One region of the Clavibacter sp. GW821-FHT01D01 genome, then DNA from elsewhere that is predicted to be linked to it. Evidence: riboswitches for the same ligand, from Rfam matches in the RefSeq annotation. Region 1 holds a riboswitch; the other holds the start of a gene.
The links. Region 1 has a riboswitch for thiamine pyrophosphate ahead of AC07VC_RS12145 (ECF transporter S component). Riboswitches for the same ligand answer to the same signal wherever they lie in the genome.
Positions count from the first base shown of each region.

Region 2: another riboswitch for thiamine pyrophosphate. It lies ahead of thiM (hydroxyethylthiazole kinase); the one in region 1 lies ahead of AC07VC_RS12145 (ECF transporter S component).

Region 1 covers NZ_JBWKXC010000008.1:174,090-182,828, forward strand. Annotated here, with positions in the region: gene glgX (glycogen debranching protein GlgX) at 1-2,066, opposite strand, end outside; gene AC07VC_RS12140 (hypothetical protein) at 2,267-2,599, shown strand; TPP riboswitch at 2,728-2,838, shown strand; gene AC07VC_RS12145 (ECF transporter S component) at 2,872-3,528, shown strand; gene AC07VC_RS12150 (ABC transporter ATP-binding protein) at 3,531-5,081, shown strand; gene AC07VC_RS12155 (energy-coupling factor transporter transmembrane component T family protein) at 5,078-5,869, shown strand; gene AC07VC_RS12160 (nucleoside/nucleotide kinase family protein) at 5,859-6,407, shown strand; gene AC07VC_RS12165 (hypothetical protein) at 6,417-6,689, shown strand; gene AC07VC_RS12170 (metallopeptidase family protein) at 6,795-7,145, opposite strand; tRNA gene AC07VC_RS12175 (tRNA-His) at 7,268-7,343, opposite strand; gene orn (oligoribonuclease) at 7,387-8,007, opposite strand; gene AC07VC_RS12185 (SCO4848 family membrane protein) at 8,067-8,282, shown strand; gene AC07VC_RS12190 (thioredoxin family protein) at 8,288-8,635, shown strand; tRNA gene AC07VC_RS12195 (tRNA-Arg) at 8,650-8,722, shown strand.
Region 2 covers NZ_JBWKXC010000004.1:47,008-55,746, reverse strand. Annotated here, with positions in the region: gene AC07VC_RS07345 (bifunctional hydroxymethylpyrimidine kinase/phosphomethylpyrimidine kinase) at 1-1,280, opposite strand, end outside; gene thiM (hydroxyethylthiazole kinase) at 1,277-2,104, opposite strand; TPP riboswitch at 2,095-2,186, opposite strand; gene AC07VC_RS07335 (hypothetical protein) at 2,218-2,568, shown strand; gene AC07VC_RS07330 (MFS transporter) at 2,621-3,730, shown strand; gene AC07VC_RS07325 (S9 family peptidase) at 3,745-5,901, opposite strand; gene AC07VC_RS07320 (hypothetical protein) at 5,911-6,105, opposite strand; gene AC07VC_RS07315 (maltokinase N-terminal cap-like domain-containing protein) at 6,218-7,687, opposite strand; gene AC07VC_RS07310 (mycoredoxin) at 7,691-7,960, opposite strand; gene AC07VC_RS07305 (D-arabinono-1,4-lactone oxidase) at 8,074-8,739, opposite strand, start outside.

The DNA of each region.
Region 1 (8,739 bases):
TGCACATCGACGACGCTACTCGCGCGGAGGGCCGTCGAGTCGGCTCCGACGCCCGCGGTGTCGATCACGGTCTCCCAGGCGTCCGCGTACTCGTCCGACGGGAGCGTGAACGCGACGGGGGCGTCGTGGGCGTTGAAGTAGAGCAGGAAGTGCGTGTCGTAGATGTCCTCGCCGCGGCGGTCGCGCCCGCGGATCCCGTTGCCGTTGAGGAACATCCCGATGGCGCGGAGGCCGGACTCCCAGTCGTCGTCCGACATGGGCGTCGCGTCGGCGTCGAGCCACACGATGTCGGGCAGCGGCTCGCCCTCGCCGCGACGCACGGGACGCCCGTCGAAGAAGCGCCCGCGGCGGAAGGTCGGGTGCTCCTTGCGGAGCCGCACGACCGACGCCGTGAACTCCGCGAGCGGCTGGTCGGCCTGGTCCCAGTGCACCCAGCTGATCTCGTTGTCCTGCGCGTACGTGTTGTTGTTGCCCTGCTGGGTGCGGCCGAGCTCGTCGCCGTGCAGGATCATCGGCACGCCCTGCGACAGGATCATCGTCGCGAGCATGTTGCGCTGCTGTCGGCCCCGCAGCGTGAGGACGGCCGGGTCGTCCGTCGGCCCCTCGACGCCCATGTTCCAGGAGCGGTTGTGGCTCTCGCCGTCGGCGTTGCCCTCGCCGTTGGCCTCGTTGTGCTTCTCGTCGTAGCTGACGAGGTCGGCGATCGTGAAGCCGTCGTGCGCGGTGATGAAGTTGATGGACGCGACCGGTCGGCGGCCCGAGTGCTCGTACAGGTCGGCGGATCCCGTGATGCGGGCGGCGAACTCCCCGAGCGAGGAGGCCTCGCCGCGCCAGAAGTCGCGCACGGTGTCGCGGTACTTGCCGTTCCACTCGGTCCACTGCGGCGGGAAGTTGCCCACCTGGTATCCGCCGGGGCCCACGTCCCAGGGCTCGGCGATGAGCTTGACCTGCGACACCACCGGGTCCTGCTGCACGAGCTCGAAGAAGGTGGCGAGCTTGTCGACGTCGTAGAACTCGCGGGCGAGGGCCGAGGCCAGGTCGAAGCGGAAGCCGTCGACGTGCATCTCGGTGACCCAGTAGCGCAGCGAGTCCATGATCAGCTGCAGCGAGTGCGGGTGCCGGACGTTCAGGGAGTTGCCGGTGCCCGTGTAGTCCATGTAGTAGGTCGGGTCGTCCTCCATGAGCCGGTAGTAGGCCTGGTTGTCGATGCCCTTGAAGGAGAGGGTGGGCCCGAGGTGGTTGCCCTCGGCCGTGTGGTTGTAGACGACGTCGAGGATGACCTCGATCCCCGCCGCGTGCAGCGCGCGCACCATGGACTTGAACTCCTGCACCTGCTGCCCGAGCTCGCCGGTGGACGAGTAGGCGTTGTGCGGGGCGAAGAACCCGATGGTGTTGTAGCCCCAGTAGTTCCGGAGCCCCTTCTCGAGCAGGGTGTTGTCCTGCACGAACTGGTGCACGGGCATCAGCTCGATCGCGGTGATGCCGAGGTGCTGCAGGTGGTCGATGACGGCGGGGTGCGCGATGCCGGCGTAGGTGCCGCGCAGCTCCTCGGGCACCCGCGGGTTCAGCTGCGTGAGGCCCTTGACGTGCGCCTCGTAGACGACGGACTCGCTGTAGGGCGTGCGGGGCAGGCGGTCGCCGTCCCAGTCGAAGAACGGGTTGACCACGACGCCGAGCATCATGTGCGGGCCCGAGTCCTCGTCGTTGCGGCTGTCCGGGTCGCCGAACTCGTAGGCGAACAGCGACGGGTGCCAGTCGAACTCGCCGCAGGTGGCCTTCGCGTACGGGTCGAGGAGGAGCTTCGCCGGGTTCGACCGGTGGCCGGCCTCCGGCTCGTACGGCGCGGTGACGCGGTAGCCGTAGCGCTGTCCCGGCTGTACGTGCGGGAGGTAGCAGTGCCAGACGTGCGCGTCGACCTCGGTGACGTCCACGCGGGTCTCGGTGCCGTCCTCGTCGACGAGGCACAGCTGCACCGCCTCGGCGACCTCGCTGAAGAGCGCGAAGTTGGTGCCGCTCCCGTCGAAGGTCGCGCCGAGCGGATAGGGGTTTCCGGGCCAGGTGTGCAAGTGGTCCTCCAGTTGGGTCGACTCGTCCGCCGACGGCGCGCGGGGGCGCGATCCGTCGGGGGCGGGGCAGGCGGTGGATCCGCATCGGCCGCAGCGGCGGGGAGGGCCGGATGCGACGCAGCGACGCACCAGGGGCGAGGGTACCGTGAGGACCCGGATCGACCCGCATCCCGCGCGTCCCGCGGGGTACGGTGGGACGCATGACCAACCTCGTCGCACAGCTCGCAGAGAACGTGAAGAACGCCGGAGTGGGGACGGTCTACGGCGACCCCCTCGACATCGACGGCTCGACCATCGTGCCCGTGGCCTTCGCCTGGTACGGCTTCGGCGGGGGCAGCGACCTCCCCGACTCCGACGGCAACGTCGCCGGCGGCGGCGGTGGCGGCGGCGCCACCTGGCCGATCGGCGCCTACATCGCCACCGACGGCGAGGTCCGCTTCCAGCCGAACGTCATCGCGCTGCTCGCCGTGGCCACCCCCGTCATCTGGATCTCCGGCAAGGTCCTGGTCAAGCTCATCAAGACGCTGAAGTAGCCGACCGCACGACCACCGCGGAGCGCGGGTGCCCTCGGGCGCCCGCGCTCCCGTGCGTCCAGCCCCGCGCGGCCCGGTCCGCGCCCGGCGGACGGTGCCCCCGCGACGGGTCGCGCGGGCGCTATGCTCGGCGGGAACACGGGAGTCCGGTGAGCCGGGCTGAGAGGAAGATCCCCAATCTTCGACCGTCGAACCTGATCTGGATCATGCCAGCGCAGGGAGGTTTCCTTTCTCTACCCGTGCCCTCTCCCTCCACCTAGAAGGGCACGACAGTGACCGCATCATCCCCGACCACCGCACCCGCCTCCGCCTCCCCGGCCGACGGGACCCGCGCTCCCCGCTCGGGCCTCCGCTCCCGATGGCGCGTCATCGACATCGTCGTGGCCAGCGTCCTCGGCGTGGCCTCCGGGCTCGTCTTCGTCCTCTGGAACACGGCCTCCGTGCCGATCGGCGGCTTCTTCGAGCCCCTCCTCCCGGGCCTGCAGGCGCTCGCGGGAGGCGGCTGGCTGTTCGCCGGGGTCCTCACGGGCATCGTGATCCGGAAGCCCGGCGCCGCCCTCTACGGCGAGCTGCTCGCGGCGTTCGTCTCCATGCTGGTCGGCAACGTGTGGGGCGTCGGCACCCTGCTGTCCGGCCTCACCCAGGGCCTCGGCGCCGAGCTCGTCCTCCTCGTCTTCCTGTACGCGAACTGGCGCGCCTACGTGGCCGTCCTCGCCGGCATGGGCGCGGGGCTGGCCATGGCGATCACCGACCTCATCACCTACTACCCGGGCTCGTCGGCCGTGTTCGCCACGGTCTACACGGTCGCGGCGCTGGTCTCCGGCGCGGTCGTCGCGGGTCTCCTCTCGTGGCTGGTCGCCCGCGCGCTCGCGCGCACGGGCGCGCTCTCGCGCTTCGCCTCGGGCCGCGACACCGCGGCCCGCGTCTGACCGTGCGGCGGCCGGTCCGGGGACCCTCGGCATCCCTTGTCGCCCGGGCGGACGCGGTGCCCGCGGGTCCGACGGGCGGCGCGTCCGTCCGCGCGGAGGGCTGGGGCTGGCGGCACGCGGGCCGCAGCGCGTGGGCGGTCCGCGACGTCGACCTCGTGATCGAGCCGGGTGAGCGGGTCCTCCTGCTCGGCGCGTCCGGCGCCGGGAAGACGACCCTCCTGCACGCGCTGGCGGGCGTGCTCGGCGGCGACGACGAGGGCGAGGCCCGCGGGTCGCTCCGCGTCGACGGCCAGGATCCGGCGGAGCTGCGAGGCCGCGCCGGTCTCGTGCTGCAGGACCCGGACGCGCAGGTGATCCTCTCCCGGGTCGGCGACGACGTGGCGTTCGGCTGCGAGAACCTCGGCGTCCCGCGCGAGGAGATCTGGCCCCGCGTGCGCGCGGCCCTCGACGCGGTGGGGCTCGACGTCGCCCTCGACCGCTCCACCACCGCCCTCTCCGGCGGCCAGAAGCAGCGGCTCGCCCTCGCCGGCGTGCTCGCCATGCGCCCGGGGCTCCTCCTCCTGGACGAGCCGACCGCGAACCTCGATCCCGAGGGCGTCGGCGAGGTCCGTCGTGCCGTCGAGGCGGTCGTCGGCACGACGGGTGCCACGCTCGTCGTCATCGAGCACCGCGTCGCGGTGTGGCAGGACCTCGTCGACCGCGTGGTCGTCCTCGCGGCCGACGGGGGGATCCTCGCCGACGGGGCCCCCGACGACGTCCTCCGCGAGCAGGGCGCCGCGCTCGCGTCGGCCGGCGTCTGGGTCCCCGGGCGGGAGCCGTCCGCACCCGCCCGCCGGCGGGCGGCGACGGTACCGCTCGTGCGGGCCGACGACCTCGTCGTCGGCCGCGGCGGCGCCCGCGGAACGCGCGTGGCCGACGGCATCGGCCTCGGGCTCGGATCGGGGAGGGTCACCGCCCTCACCGGGCCCAACGGCGGCGGGAAGAGCACCCTCGCGCTGACGCTCGGGGGACTGCTGCCCCCGGTCGCGGGCCGGGTCGTCGCCGAGGCGGACCTCGCGGCCGGGCTCGCCCCCGACCCCGCCGCCTGGCGCTCCCGCGAGCTCGCGGCCCGCGTGGGCACCGTGTTCCAGGATCCCGAGCACCAGTTCCTCGCCCCCACGGTGCGCGCCGAGCTCGAGGTGGGGCCGCGCGCCGTGGGCATGGATCCCGCGGAGGCGACCCGCCGCGTCGACGAGCTGCTCGTCCGCCTGCGCCTCGACGGCCTCGCACGGGCCAATCCCTTCACGCTGTCCGGTGGGGAGAAGCGCCGCCTCTCCGTCGCGACCGCCCTCGCCACCGCCCCGCGCCTCCTCGTCCTCGACGAGCCGACCTTCGGCCAGGACGCGCGCACCTGGGCGGAGCTCGTCGCGCTCCTCGCGGAGCTCGTGGACCGCGACGGCGTCGGCGTCCTGGCCGTCACGCACGACGTCGACCTCGTCGACGCCCTGGCGGACGACGTCCTGCGGCTCGACCCCCTCGCCGGCTCTCCCGCGCGCCTCGAGGTCGTCCGGTGAGCGGGCTGCCCGTGGCGCTGCCCGCCGCCCGCGCGACCGGCCTCGCGGCCGTGAACCCGGTCGCGCGGCTCGCGGCCGCGCTCGTGCTCACCCTCGCGCTGGTGCTCAGCCTCGACGTCGTCTCGGCCGGGGCGGCCCTGCTGCTGGAGCTCCTGCTCCTGCCCCTGGCCGGCGTCTCCGCCCGCGCCTTCCTCCTGCGGGGCATCCCCGTGTGGATCGCCGCGCCCGGCGCGGGGCTCACGATCCTGCTCTACGGCCGCACGTCGGGGGACGTGTACGCGCAGTTCCTCCTGGTGGTCGTCAGCGAGGGCTCGGTGCTGCTCGCCGTCGCCACCACGCTGCGGGTCCTGGCCATCGGCGTGGCCTCGCTAATCCTGTTCTCCAACGTCGACCCCACCGACCTCGCGGACGGCCTCGCCCAGGTGTGGCGACTCCCGTCCCGGTTCGTCCTCGGCGCACTGGCCGGCGTCCGGCTCGTGGGCCTCCTGCTGGACGACTGGCGGTCGCTCGAGCTGGCGCGCCGGGCGCGCGGCGTCGCCGACCGCGGCCGCATCCGCCGCTTCGCCGGGCAGGCGTTCGCGCTCCTGGTGCTCTCGATCCGGCGGGGCAGCAAGCTCGCGACCGCCATGGAGGCACGCGGCTTCGGCGGCACCGGTGCGCGCACGTGGGCACGGCCGAGCGCGGTGGGCCGTCGCGAGGCGCTGGTGCTGGCGATCGCGGTGCTCGTGGCCGCCGTCGCGGTGTCCGCGGCGGTCGCCGCAGGCACCTGGGACTTCGTTGCCGCCTGACGCGGGGGAGCGGCGGCCGGCGCTGGTCCTCGTCGACGGTCCGTCGGGCTCCGGCAAGTCGACGCTCGCCGACGCGCTCGTCCGTGCGGGCGACCCGTCGGCGGCGCTCGGACCCGGTGCGCAGCTGCTCCGCCTCGACGACGTCTACCCCGGGTGGGACGGCCTCGAGGCGGCGTCACGGCACCTCGAGCGGCACGTCCTGCCGGCGATGCGGCCGGGCGGACGTCCGCGGTGGCGACGCTGGGACTGGGAGCGCGACGCGCCCGCGGGCTGGCACGACCTCGATCCGGACCGGCCGCTCGTCGTGGAGGGGTGCGGCTCCCTCACCCGCACGACGGCGGGGCTGGCGACGCACCGCATCTGGGTGGAGGCCGACGACGACGTCCGCCGCGCCCGGGCGATCGCCCGGGACGGGGAGGCGTTCGCCGTGGAGTGGGAGCGGTGGGACGCGCAGTGGCGCGGGCACCTCGCACGGGAGGATCCGCGGGGCCTGGCCGACGTCGTCATGCGCACGGACGGCGTGCCGACGGCCGGGTAGCCTGAGCCCATGACCGATTCCGCACCGTCCGACGTCCGCTACCTCGCCGTCTTCGCCGACGGCCCGCTCGAGGGCACCACCGAGACCCGCGTCCTCGTCGACGGCACGCACGACGAGACCATCAGCACGATGTCCGCCGTGGAGGGCAAGGAGTCGCTGTTCCAGTACCGCGCGGGCGCCGTGTCCGAGGTCGCGGGCGAGCAGCGCGTCACGTACACGTTCGTGGCCGACGGCAGCGACGACGTCCTCGGCGAGGGCGACGACGAGTCCCTCGAGCTCTGACCCGCACGATCACCGGCGCCTGAGGCGCCGGCCCACCGCCCGGACCGCCCTGCGGCTCCGGGCGGTCGTGCGTCCGGCTCCGGCGACCGGGGTCCCGCGGAGGCGTCAGGCCCAGCCCAGCTCGTGCAGCCGGTCGTCGTCGATGCCGTGGAAGTGCGCGATCTCGTGCACGAGCGTGACGTGCACGAGGTCACGGAGGGCGTCCATGTCCTCGGCCTCGTGCAGGTGCGGTTCGCGGTACACGACGATCCGGTCGGGCATCTCGCCGAACCCGTACTGCCCGCGCTCGGTCATGGCGACGCCGTCGTACAGGCCCAGGAGGTCGAGCGACCCGTCCTCGGGGCGGTCCTCGACCACGAACACCACGTTGTCGAGCCCCTCGACCATCTCGTCGGGGAGCTCGTCGAGCTCGTCGATCACCAGTCGCTCGAAGTCCTCGGGTCCGCAGGTCAGCACGCTCCAGCCTCGCACACGCCCTCCGGGAGGAGCCGCGGGGCGGTCGGGGGACGGGTGCCCACGCCGGGACGGGCCCACACGACGGAAGGGCAGGGACCCTCTCGGATCCCGGCCCTTCCCGGTGGGGTGGACGACGGGGCTCGAACCCGCGACTTCCGGCTCCACAAGCCAGCGCTCTGCCAACTGAGCTACGCCCACCATGCGGCCGATCCCGCTCTCGCGGACGGCCATGACGATGGTACTACAGCCGCGGAGCCCACGCGGACGTGACGTCCGCCGAGATGGCCTGCACGTCCTCGGTGGCGGGCCCGGGCGCGGGCACGAAGGCGGCCCGGCGGTAGTACTCGAGCTCGCGGATCGACTCGAGGATGTCCGCGAGGGCGCGGTGGCCGCCGTTCTTCGCGGGGGAGTTGAAGTAGATCCGGGGGAACCACTCCTTCGCCAGCACCTTGATGGAGGAGACGTCGACGCTGCGGTAGTGCAGGTGCGCGTCGACCCGGGGCATGTACTTCGCGAGGAACGCGCGGTCGGTGCCGATGGTGTTGCCCGCGATGGGCGCCTTGCCGCCGTTCGGGACGTGCTGGAGCAGGTACTCGAGCACCGCGAACTCCGCGTCGGCGAGGCTCACGCCCCCGGGGATCTCGTCCAGGAGGCCCGAGGAGCGGTGCATGTCGGTGACGAACTCGCCCATGTTGGCGAGCGCCGCGGGGTCGGGGTTGATGACGATGGTGAAGCCGTCGTCGATGGGTACGAGGTCGAAGTCGGTGACGACCACCGCGACCTCCACCAGCTCGTCGATCGCGAGGTCGAGCCCCGTCATCTCGCAGTCGATCCACACCAGCCGGTCCGCGTTGTTGCCCATCCTGCGATCCTATCGGCGGCCCCGGACGCCCCTGATCCGCAGCCGCCTACCATGGGGGAGTGATCACCCTCCTCGCCGTCCTCCTGCTCGTCAACGGCGTCTGGAACGCCGTGGTCTGGCCGCGGTTCCTGAAGCGCGTCGCGACGGATCCGCGTGCCCGGGCCGCCGACGGCTCGCGCACGGCCTTCTACACGGTGCACCTCGTGCTGGTGTCGGTCTCGCTGCTCCTCGCCCTGGTCTCCGTCGTCGCCGCCGTCGCGGCGTTCCTCTCCTGATCCCCGTGGAGGGGGCGGAGAGCCCGGCCGACGCCGACGCCGTGCGCGTCGTCATGTACTCGTCGCTCTTCTGCGTGCCGTGCCAGGCGACCCGTCGCGTCCTCGCCGACGTCCAGGGCCTGCTGCCGTGGTTGGAGGTCGCGGAGCTCGACGTGGCGGCGCATCCCGACCTCGCGGAGGCCGAGGGCATCCGCTCGACGCCGACCATCGTCGTGCGGGCGGGGGACCGCGAGGTCCTGCGCGCGGAGGGTGTGCCCACCGCCCCGCAGGTGCTGAAGGCGGTGGCGCGCGCGATGGACGCGCTGCCCGGGTCGACCGGCCCGGGGCCCTCGGGCCCCGCCGACCCCGCGTAGTACCCTCGTCTCGACCCCCTGTAGCTCAATGGATAGAGCATCGGCCTTCTAATCCGACGGTTGCGCGTTCGAGTCGCGCCGGGGGGACCGGCTGTCGGGCGCGG
Region 2 (8,739 bases), on a different contig from region 1:
TCGGGCTCGCCGAGGAGCGCGGCGAGCTCCGGCAGGTTGGGCGTCACGACGTCGGCGAGCGGGAGGAGGCGCCGCAGCGCCTCGGTGGCGTCGGCGTCGAGGAGGGCGTCGCCCGACTGGGCGACCATCACCGGGTCGAGCACCACGACCGGCGGGCGCACCGCGCGCAGCCAGTCCGCCACCTCGTCCACCACGGCGGCGGATCCGAGCATGCCGACCTTCACGGCGTCGATCACCACGTCGTCGGACACCGCGTCGAGCTGCGCCCGCAGGAACGCGACCGGCGGCACGTGGATCTCCCGCACGCCCCGCGTGTTCTGCGCCACGAGCGTCGTGACGACGGCCATCCCGTAGCCGCCGTTCGCCGCGATGGACTTGAGGTCGGCCTGCACGCCTGCGCCGCCCGTCGGATCCGTGCCCGCGATGCTGAGGACGCGCGGGACGGCGCGGCTGCCGCGGGCCGGGCCGGCGGCTGCGGCGTGGTCGTGGTCGTGGTCGTGGTCGGCAGCGGCCAACTCGTCGACGGCGGAGTCGTCGCCGGTGGGGGCGGGTTCGGCGGACGCGGACCCGTCGCCCGCTGCCGCCGCCCGCACCCGAGCCCACGCGTCCGCGAGCTCGCGGGTGGCCGCCGCGGGATCCTCGGCCGCGCACACCGCGGACACCACGGCGGTGCCCGCCCCTCCCGCGGCCGCCACCGCGTCCACGTCGTCCACGTCGACCCCGCCGATCGCGACGCACGGCACGGGGGAGAGGCCCGCGATGATGCCGAACCCGTCGTGCCCGAGCGCCGCCGGGTGGTCGGGCTTGGTGCTGGTGGGCCGGATCACGCCGACGCCGAGGTAGTCGACCGTGCCGTCTGGCAGGGCGCGGACCGCCTCCACGTGCTCGGGGGCGTTCGCCGTGAGGCCGAGCACGAGGCGCCGGTCGGGGCTCGCGGCGTCGAGCATCCGCCGCACGAGGTCGGCCGGCACGTCCGACTGCCCGACGTGGACCCCGTCCACCCGCGCGCCCCGGGCGAGCGCCGCGAGGACCACGTCGACGCGGTCGTCGACGAGGAGCGCGGGCCGCGGCGCGGTCGGGTGCCCGGCGGCGTGCGCGTCGATGACGGAGGCCGCCGCGAGCACGGTCGCCAGCAGGTCGGCCGCGCTCGCGTGCTTGTCGCGGATCTGCACGGCCGTCGCCCCGCCCGCGACGGCCGCCGCGACGACCGCGGGGACGCCGCGCGCGCCGCAGAGCGTCGGATCGGTGACGAGGTAGACGGAGAGGTCGAGGCCGCTCACGACAGGCGCTCGCGCTGCGCGACGAGCTCGGGGGTCACGGCGTCGAGGGCGTCGAGCAGCGCGACCGCGAAGGAGCCGGGCCCGCGGGCGCCCTCGGCGGCGACCTCCGCGGAGATCGTGTACGCGCTCGTCGCGGCGACGGCTGCCCGCAGCGGATCCGGGTCCAGCGACGCGAACGCGGCCATCACGGCGCCGAGGGCGCAGCCCCCGCCGGTCACCTTCGTGAGGAGCGCGTCGCCCGTGTGCACGCGCACGACGCGGTGTCCGTCGGTGATGTGGTCGACGGGCCCCGAGACCGCGACGACGGTGCCGTAGGTGCGGGCGAGGAGCAGGGCCGCGTCGAGTGCGGCCTCCACCGCGTCGGTCGCGTCGACGCCCCGGCCGCCCGCTCCGCCGGTCGCGAGCGCGAGGATCTCGGACGCGTTGCCGCGCACGATCGTCGGCGACAGGGCCACGAGCTCGTGCGCGAGCCGGGTGCGCACCGGCAGGGCGCCGACGGCGACGGGATCCAGCACCCATGGTGTGCCCGCCTCGCGGGCGGCGTGCGCGGCCTCGACCGCGGCCTCCCGCTGCTCGGCGTGCGGCGTGCCGAGGTTCACGAGCACCCCCGACGCGATCCGGGCGAACGGCCCCGCCTCGGTGGGCACGTCGGTCATCGCGGGCGCGGCACCGAGCGCGAGCAGGACGTTGGCGGTGAAGCCGGTGACGACGGCGTTCGTGATGCACTGCACGAGCGGCGTGCGCTCCCGCAGCAGGCGGAGGAGGTCCGCCGAGGCGGTCCCCGCTCCCGTGGTCTCGTGGGTGGACGGGCGCGCAGCGCTCATGATGACATCCCTCCGCCGGTGCGAACCGGATCAGGTGCGACGGGTCTCATCTCAGCCCTCGTGGGCACCCCGTGTCAGGGATCCACCCTAGGGGTGCGAGAGGCGGCTCGCCTGTGATCGACGGCGGCGATCGCGTCGCTCGCCGACACCGCACGACGGACGGGGCCGTGATGGACGACAGCCACATGATCCCCGCGCTCCGCCGCGGCCAGCCATTGCGGGAGTGGGACGACCTGCCAGCCGACCACGCATCGGGCGCGGCGATGCTGATGTTGCAGGGCGCGGGCGCGGGCGCGGATGGGTCGGTGGAGCGGCTCATCGCGGGCGAGCCCCTCTCGACTGAGGACGTCGTGGCCTTCGGGCGGTTGAACTTCGTGTGCTACCTCAGCGGATGGGTGCCGATGGTCGCCCTGTATCGCGAGCCGCTCATCGACCCCGTCGTCCGCGAACTGCTCGCGCGCTGATCGTGGCGCACGCGGCGGGGGCGTCCCACGCATGGATCGATGGGGCGCGCGGGTGCTGATCAACCGGGACTTCGCCTGGTTCTGGGCTGCCCAGGCGACGTCGTCCTTCGGTGAGTACCTGCTCGCCTCCACCGTCACCGTCTGGCTCATCACCGACCTCGCGGCAGGCGAGCCGGAGCTGCCTGCCCTGGTCTCGGCGGTTGTCGTGACCAGCACGCTGCCGCGCCTCGTCGTCGCGCCGCTGGTGGGGGTGCTCGTCGATCGCTGGCGAGCAGGCAGGGCGATGGTCTCCGCCGACCTGATCCGCTTCGCTCTGCTCCTCCCGATGCTCGCGATCGCGGCGAGGGGCGGCGACGCCCTCGTCATCGTGGCGCTGCTGGTGACCCTCACGTTGATCGGCGCGGCGTCGCAGTTCTTCCTGCCCGCACGAGCCGCGGCGCTCCAGGCGCTCCTCCCCGAGGATCGACGTGCGGACGCCGCCGGGAAGATGATGTTCGCCGCCGTCGGCATCGCCGTCATCGCCACGTCGGCGGGGGCCCGCGCTCTACGCGGTGCTGGGGCCTCTCCCCGCACTGGCGGTGAACGCCCTCACGTTCGCGCTGTCCGCGGTGTGCGTGAGCAGGGTGGAGGGTGCGCGGTCGGCACGGCCGGATGCGGACGCGGCACGTCGCTACTGGCCGGAGTTCGACGCCGGTCTCTTCGTGGCCTGGCGGACCCCGTCGATCCGCCTGGTCATCGTCGGGGTGTCGGTCTACGGCCTCTCGCTCGGGACCAACAACTCGGTGCTCGCCCTGTTCACCCTCGGACACCTGGGGCTCACGCCCGCGCAGTACGGCGTCGTCAGCGGCACGTTCAGCCTCGGCGGACTCGCCGGATCGGTCCTCGCTCCGCGCCTGGCGGCCGTCGCCACGCCGCGCGCGGCATTACTCGCGGGTCTCGGATCGATGGGGCCGTCTACGTCGCCTACTCGCAGGTGCGCGCCTTCGAGGCGGCCGTGGCGCTCACATCCCTCCTCGGCACCGTCGCCACGGGGTGGCTCCTGAGCGTCGTGCGGGACGCCCGGCAGGCGGCCTACGGGAACGCGATCCTCGTCGGAGCGCTCCTGCTCTGCCTGGGCGCGTCGGGGATGGCAGCCGGAGGGCGGACGGCCCGCCGCGGGTGACGGACGAGCCGCCGCTACCCGAGCCCCGCCACGTCGAGCACCCACGCGTAGTCCGAGGCGCGCTCGCGCCACGCGTCGTAGCGGCCCGACTTGCCGCCGTGGCCGGCCTGCATCTCGGTGCGCAGCAGCACCGGCGCGCCGACCTCGCGGAGGCGGGCCGTCCACTTCGCGGGCTCGACGTAGAGGACGCGCGTGTCGTTGAGGCTCGTGACCGCGAGGATCCGCGGGTACTCGACGCCCTCGCGCACGTTCTCGTACGGCGTGTACGACTTCATGTACGCGTACACCTCGGGGTCGTGCAGCGGGTCGCCCCACTCGTCCCACTCGATGACGGTGAGGGGCAGCGACGGGTCGAGGATGCTCGTCAAGGCGTCGACGAACGGCACGCCCGCGAGGATCCCGGCGAACCGGTCGGGCGCGATGTTCGCGACCGCGCCCATGAGCAGGCCGCCGGCGCTCCGGCCCTCGGCCACGAGGCGGTCGGGGCTCGTCCACCCGCGCGCGATGAGGTGGTCGGCCGCCGCGACGAAGTCGGTGAAGGTGTTGCGCTTCGTGAGCGTCTTGCCCTCGTCGTACCAGCGACGGCCCATCTCGCCGCCGCCGCGCACGTGCGCGATGACGAACGCCATGCCCCGGTCGAGCAGCGACAGCCGCGCGATGGAGAACGACGGGTCGATGCTCGCCTCGTACGAGCCGTAGCCGTACAGCAGGAGCGGTGCGGGCGCGCCCGGGTGCACGAGGCCGCGCTTGTAGACGACCGACAGCGGGATCTCGGTGCCGTCCTCCGCGGTCGCCCACTCGCGGGTCTGCACGTAGTCGTCCGGGTCGTAGCCGCCGCGCACCGGCTGCTGCTTGAGGAGGCGCAGCTCGCGGGTGGCCAGCACGTAGTCGTAGGTGGTGGCGGGCGTCGCGAGGCTCGTGTACCCGAGGCGCACGGTGGGCTGCGCGAACTCGGGGTTGCCCGCGGTGCCGACCGTGTAGATCGGCTCGTCGAAGGCGATCTCGTGCAGCTGCTCGCCGTCGAGGACCCGGTCGAACGGGATCACGCCGACGCGCGTGAGGCCCTCGCGGCGGTACGACACGACGACGTGGTCGGCGAACGCGCTGGCGTCCTCGAGGCGCACGTCGTCGTCGTGCGGGATGACGACCTGGCGATCCGTGGTGGAGGTCGGGTCGTCGGCGGGCACGTCGATCAGCTCGAAGTTGGTGGCGCCGTCGTTGTGCAGGATGAGGAGCCGGTCGCTGCCGTCGATGACCGCGTGGTCGACGTCGTACTCGACGCCGTGGCGGCGCGGCCAGACCGGGCGGAAGGTGCCCGTCGGGTCGCCCGCGTCGAGCAGCAGCACCTCGGTCGTGATCTTCGAACCGACCTGGATCATGAGGTACTGGCGGCTGCGGGTCATGCCGAAGCCCGTGAAGTAGCTCTCGTCGGGCTCGGTGAACACCTTCACGTCCTGCGCGGCGGGCGTGCCGACGCGGTGGCGCCAGACGGTGTCGGGGCGCCAGGCGTCGTCGACCGTGACGTAGAACAGGTGGTCGCCGTGGGCGGAGAACGTGGCACCGTGGCTGGTGCCGGGGATCTCGTCGGCGAGGTCCTGGCCCGTGGCGAGGTCGCGGATCCGGAGCGTGAAGCGCTCGTCGCCCTCGGTGTCGGTCGAGTAGGCGAGGAGCGAGCCGTCGGGGCTGACCTCGAACGCGCCGAGCGAGAAGAACTCGTGGCCCTCCGCCTCGGCGTTCGAGTCGAGGAGCACCTGCTCGCCCTCGACCGCGACGCCGTCCGCGGCGGCCTCGACGACGGGCGGCGTCCAGTCGTCCGGACCCTGGACGGGACGGCGGCAGCGGATCGCGTACTGCGACCCCTCGACCGTGCGGGCGTAGTACCACCAGTCGCCCTGGCGGACGGGGACGGAGAGGTCGGTCTCCTGCGTGCGGTCCTTGATCTCCGTGAACAGCGCCTCGCGCAGCGGCTCCAGGTGCGCGGTCACCGCCTCGGTGTACGCGTTCTCGGCCTCGAGGTGCGCGATGACGTCGGCGTCGTCCTTGTCGCGCAGCCACTCGTACCGGTCGACGAAGGTGTCGCCGTGGAACGTGCGCTCGACGGGGCGCTGCTCGGCGACGGGCGGGGTGGCGGATGCGGACTCGGAGACGGCCGGGACGGCGGGGTCGGTCATCCGTCGAGCCTACCGACGCGGCCGGGACCCTCGCCGGACGCGGCCCGGGCGACGGGCCCGGACGGCAGCCAGGGCGGCGCCGACGACGATGAGCCCGCCGCCGACGACGCCCCACCAGCCCGACCCGTCGGCGGATGCACCGGAGGGCCAGGAGAGGAGGATCAGCGCGATGCCGACGAGGGCGAGCAGCGCCTGTCCGAGCATTCGCGTCCCCTCCGTCGGCCACGGCCGGGCACGGACGCGAGCGTGCGCCGATGCTACCGGGCCCGAGCGCGGCGAGGACCGAGCCGTCCCCGGCTCCGGGTGCCCGCCGAGGTCAGGGGACGAGCGGCCCCGCCTCGCGCGGGCCGGTCGCGCCCGGCGTGGTCGCCGCGCCGAGCGTGCTCGAGCGGGTGGCGAGGCGGGCGACGGCCTGCAGCGGGATCGAGAGCCAGCCGGGCCGGTTGCGGACCTCGTAGATCGCCTCGTAGACGGCCTTGTCGATCTCGAACGCGTCGAGCAGGGCGCGGTTCGCGCGGAGGTCGGTGCCGGAGCGGGCGATGTAGCCGTCGACGAACGCACGGCGGGCGGCGGACGCCCAGGAGGCCGCGGACTTGCCGGGGTGGGCCAGGGCGTAGGAGCCGGCGACGTAGTCGAACGAGCGGAGCATGCCGGCGACGTCGCGGAGCGTGACGTCGGGCAGGGAGCGCTCGTGCATCGGCCGCAGCGGCTCGCCCTCGAAGTCGAGGAGGACCCAGCCCCGGTTCGGCACCGAGAGCACCTGGCCCAGGTGGTAGTCGCCGTGGATGCGCTGCAGCTTCGGCCACTCGCCCTTCTCCGCGGCGTCGTACACGCTCGAGATGGCGTCGTGGAAGGCCGCGATCTCCGGCACCTCGCTCTCGGCCGTCGCGTGGCGGCGGCGGAAGCTGACCATGATCCCCTCGATGACGTCCGGCGTGGCCTCGACGGTGGGGAGGGCGGCGGCGAGCGTGGCGTGCACGTCGGCCGTGGCCTCGCCGAGCGCGCGGGCCTCGGCCTGGAAGTCGGCGTCGGCCTCGGCGGCGCGGAGCGCGACGCGCCAGGCGTCCGTGACGCCGGGCAGGAACTCCTGCGCGAACGCGACGTGCCCGATGGCGTGGCCGACCTCGCGGCCGGAGTCGCTCCACTCGGCGAGCACGCTGCCCATGGTCTGCGGCACGAGCCGGGAGCCGGCGCCCGCGATGGCGGACTGCAGGACCACGTCGGGGTTCTCGCCGTGGTGCAGGGCGCGGAACACCTTCACGATCATCGGGTTGATGGCCTGGCCGTCGGCCGAGACCATGTCGTAGATGATCGACGTGTTCGACTGCTCGCCCGAGAGCACGTGGGACCCGACGACGGTCGCGATCTCGACGCCCGGCTGGCGCTGGCCGCGCGCGGTCGCGCCGAGCGAGGTCTCGTCGACGTCCGCGTCGCGCTCGTCGAGGATGGTGCGGATGAGCGCCCAGGCGTACGCGGGGTCGTGCGGTCCGTCGTAGACGTGCAGCTCGACGCCGTCGTCCTCGACGATGGTGCCGATGTGGAAGGGCTTCAGCTCCTCCAGCGGCGCCTGCCGGTACGTGAGCGGCACCTGGTACAGCACGGGCTTCGCGCTGCCGTGGTCGATGATCAGGTGCGTCTCGATGCGGGCGAACCAGCCCTCGTCGCTGAAGCTCCACCCGCCGATGCGCTCGAGGCGGGGCTCGGTGCCCTTGGAGGCGAACCAGCGCTGCTCGCGCATCCAGGCCGCGAGGAAGTCGGGGATCTCGCTGAGGTCGTGGTGCTGCATGGCTCAGGCCACCTTCGCGGTCACGTCGGCGAGCGACGGGTTGGTGGCGGACGAGCCGTCGGGGAAGAGGACGGTGGGCACCGTCTGGTTGCCGCCGTTGATGGCCTCGACCAGCTCGGCGGTGCCGGGGACCTGCTCGATGTCCACCTCGTCGTAGCCGATGCCCGCGCGGTCGAGCTGCGACTTCAGCCGGCGGCAGTAGCCGCACCAGGTGGTGGAGAACATCGTGATCCGCCCGGGGGCGGGCACGTAGGAGGAGGTCTCGGGCGCCATGGTGCTCACCCTACGCGCCGTACACGACGCCGGCCCGCGATTCCCGCACCTGGAGGACAGTGTCGTCGGTGGTGGGGATCGCGGGCCAGGTGCCGGTCAGGGCCGGATGCGCCTCAGCCGCGCAGCGAGCGGTCGAACCAGGCGTTGCGGAACTTGCCCTCGGGGTCGAGCCGCTCGGCGAGGGCGAGGAAGTCGCCGGCCCGCGGGTACAGCGGAGCGATGTCGGCCGCCCCGGCGGTGAACACCTTGCCCCAGTGCGGCCGGGCGCCGAAGGGGCGGATGGCCGCCTCGAGCTCGACGAGCAGCGCCTCCACGGCCTCCTGCTCGCGCTTCCAGGTGAAGTGCAGGCCGATGGTGGTCTGCCCGTACTGGGGGCTCAGCCACAGCCGGTCCTCGGCCACGGCGCGCAGCTCGCAGACGAGGAGGATCGGGCGGATCCGGTCGCCCATCGCGCGGAGCGCCTGGACGGCCTCGACGGCCCGGTCGAGCGGCACGTGGAACTCCGACTGGATCTCCTCGCCGTCGCTCGGGGTGAAGCCCATCTTGAAGTGCGACAGGCGATCGGACCAGAGGCCGACGACCCCGAGCTGCGAGGTGCTGTTCACGGGGTCGATGCCGAGGATCGGGTGGCGCTCCTCGGTCGCGGCGGGCGCCCCGAAGTAGTCGGGCACGACGACCTCGTCCTCGGGCTGGCCGTCGACGTCGAGCTGCACGCGGCTCTTCAGCCACACCTGATCGGTGGCCTCGCCGAAGCGCGTGAACACGCTGACGCTGTAGGC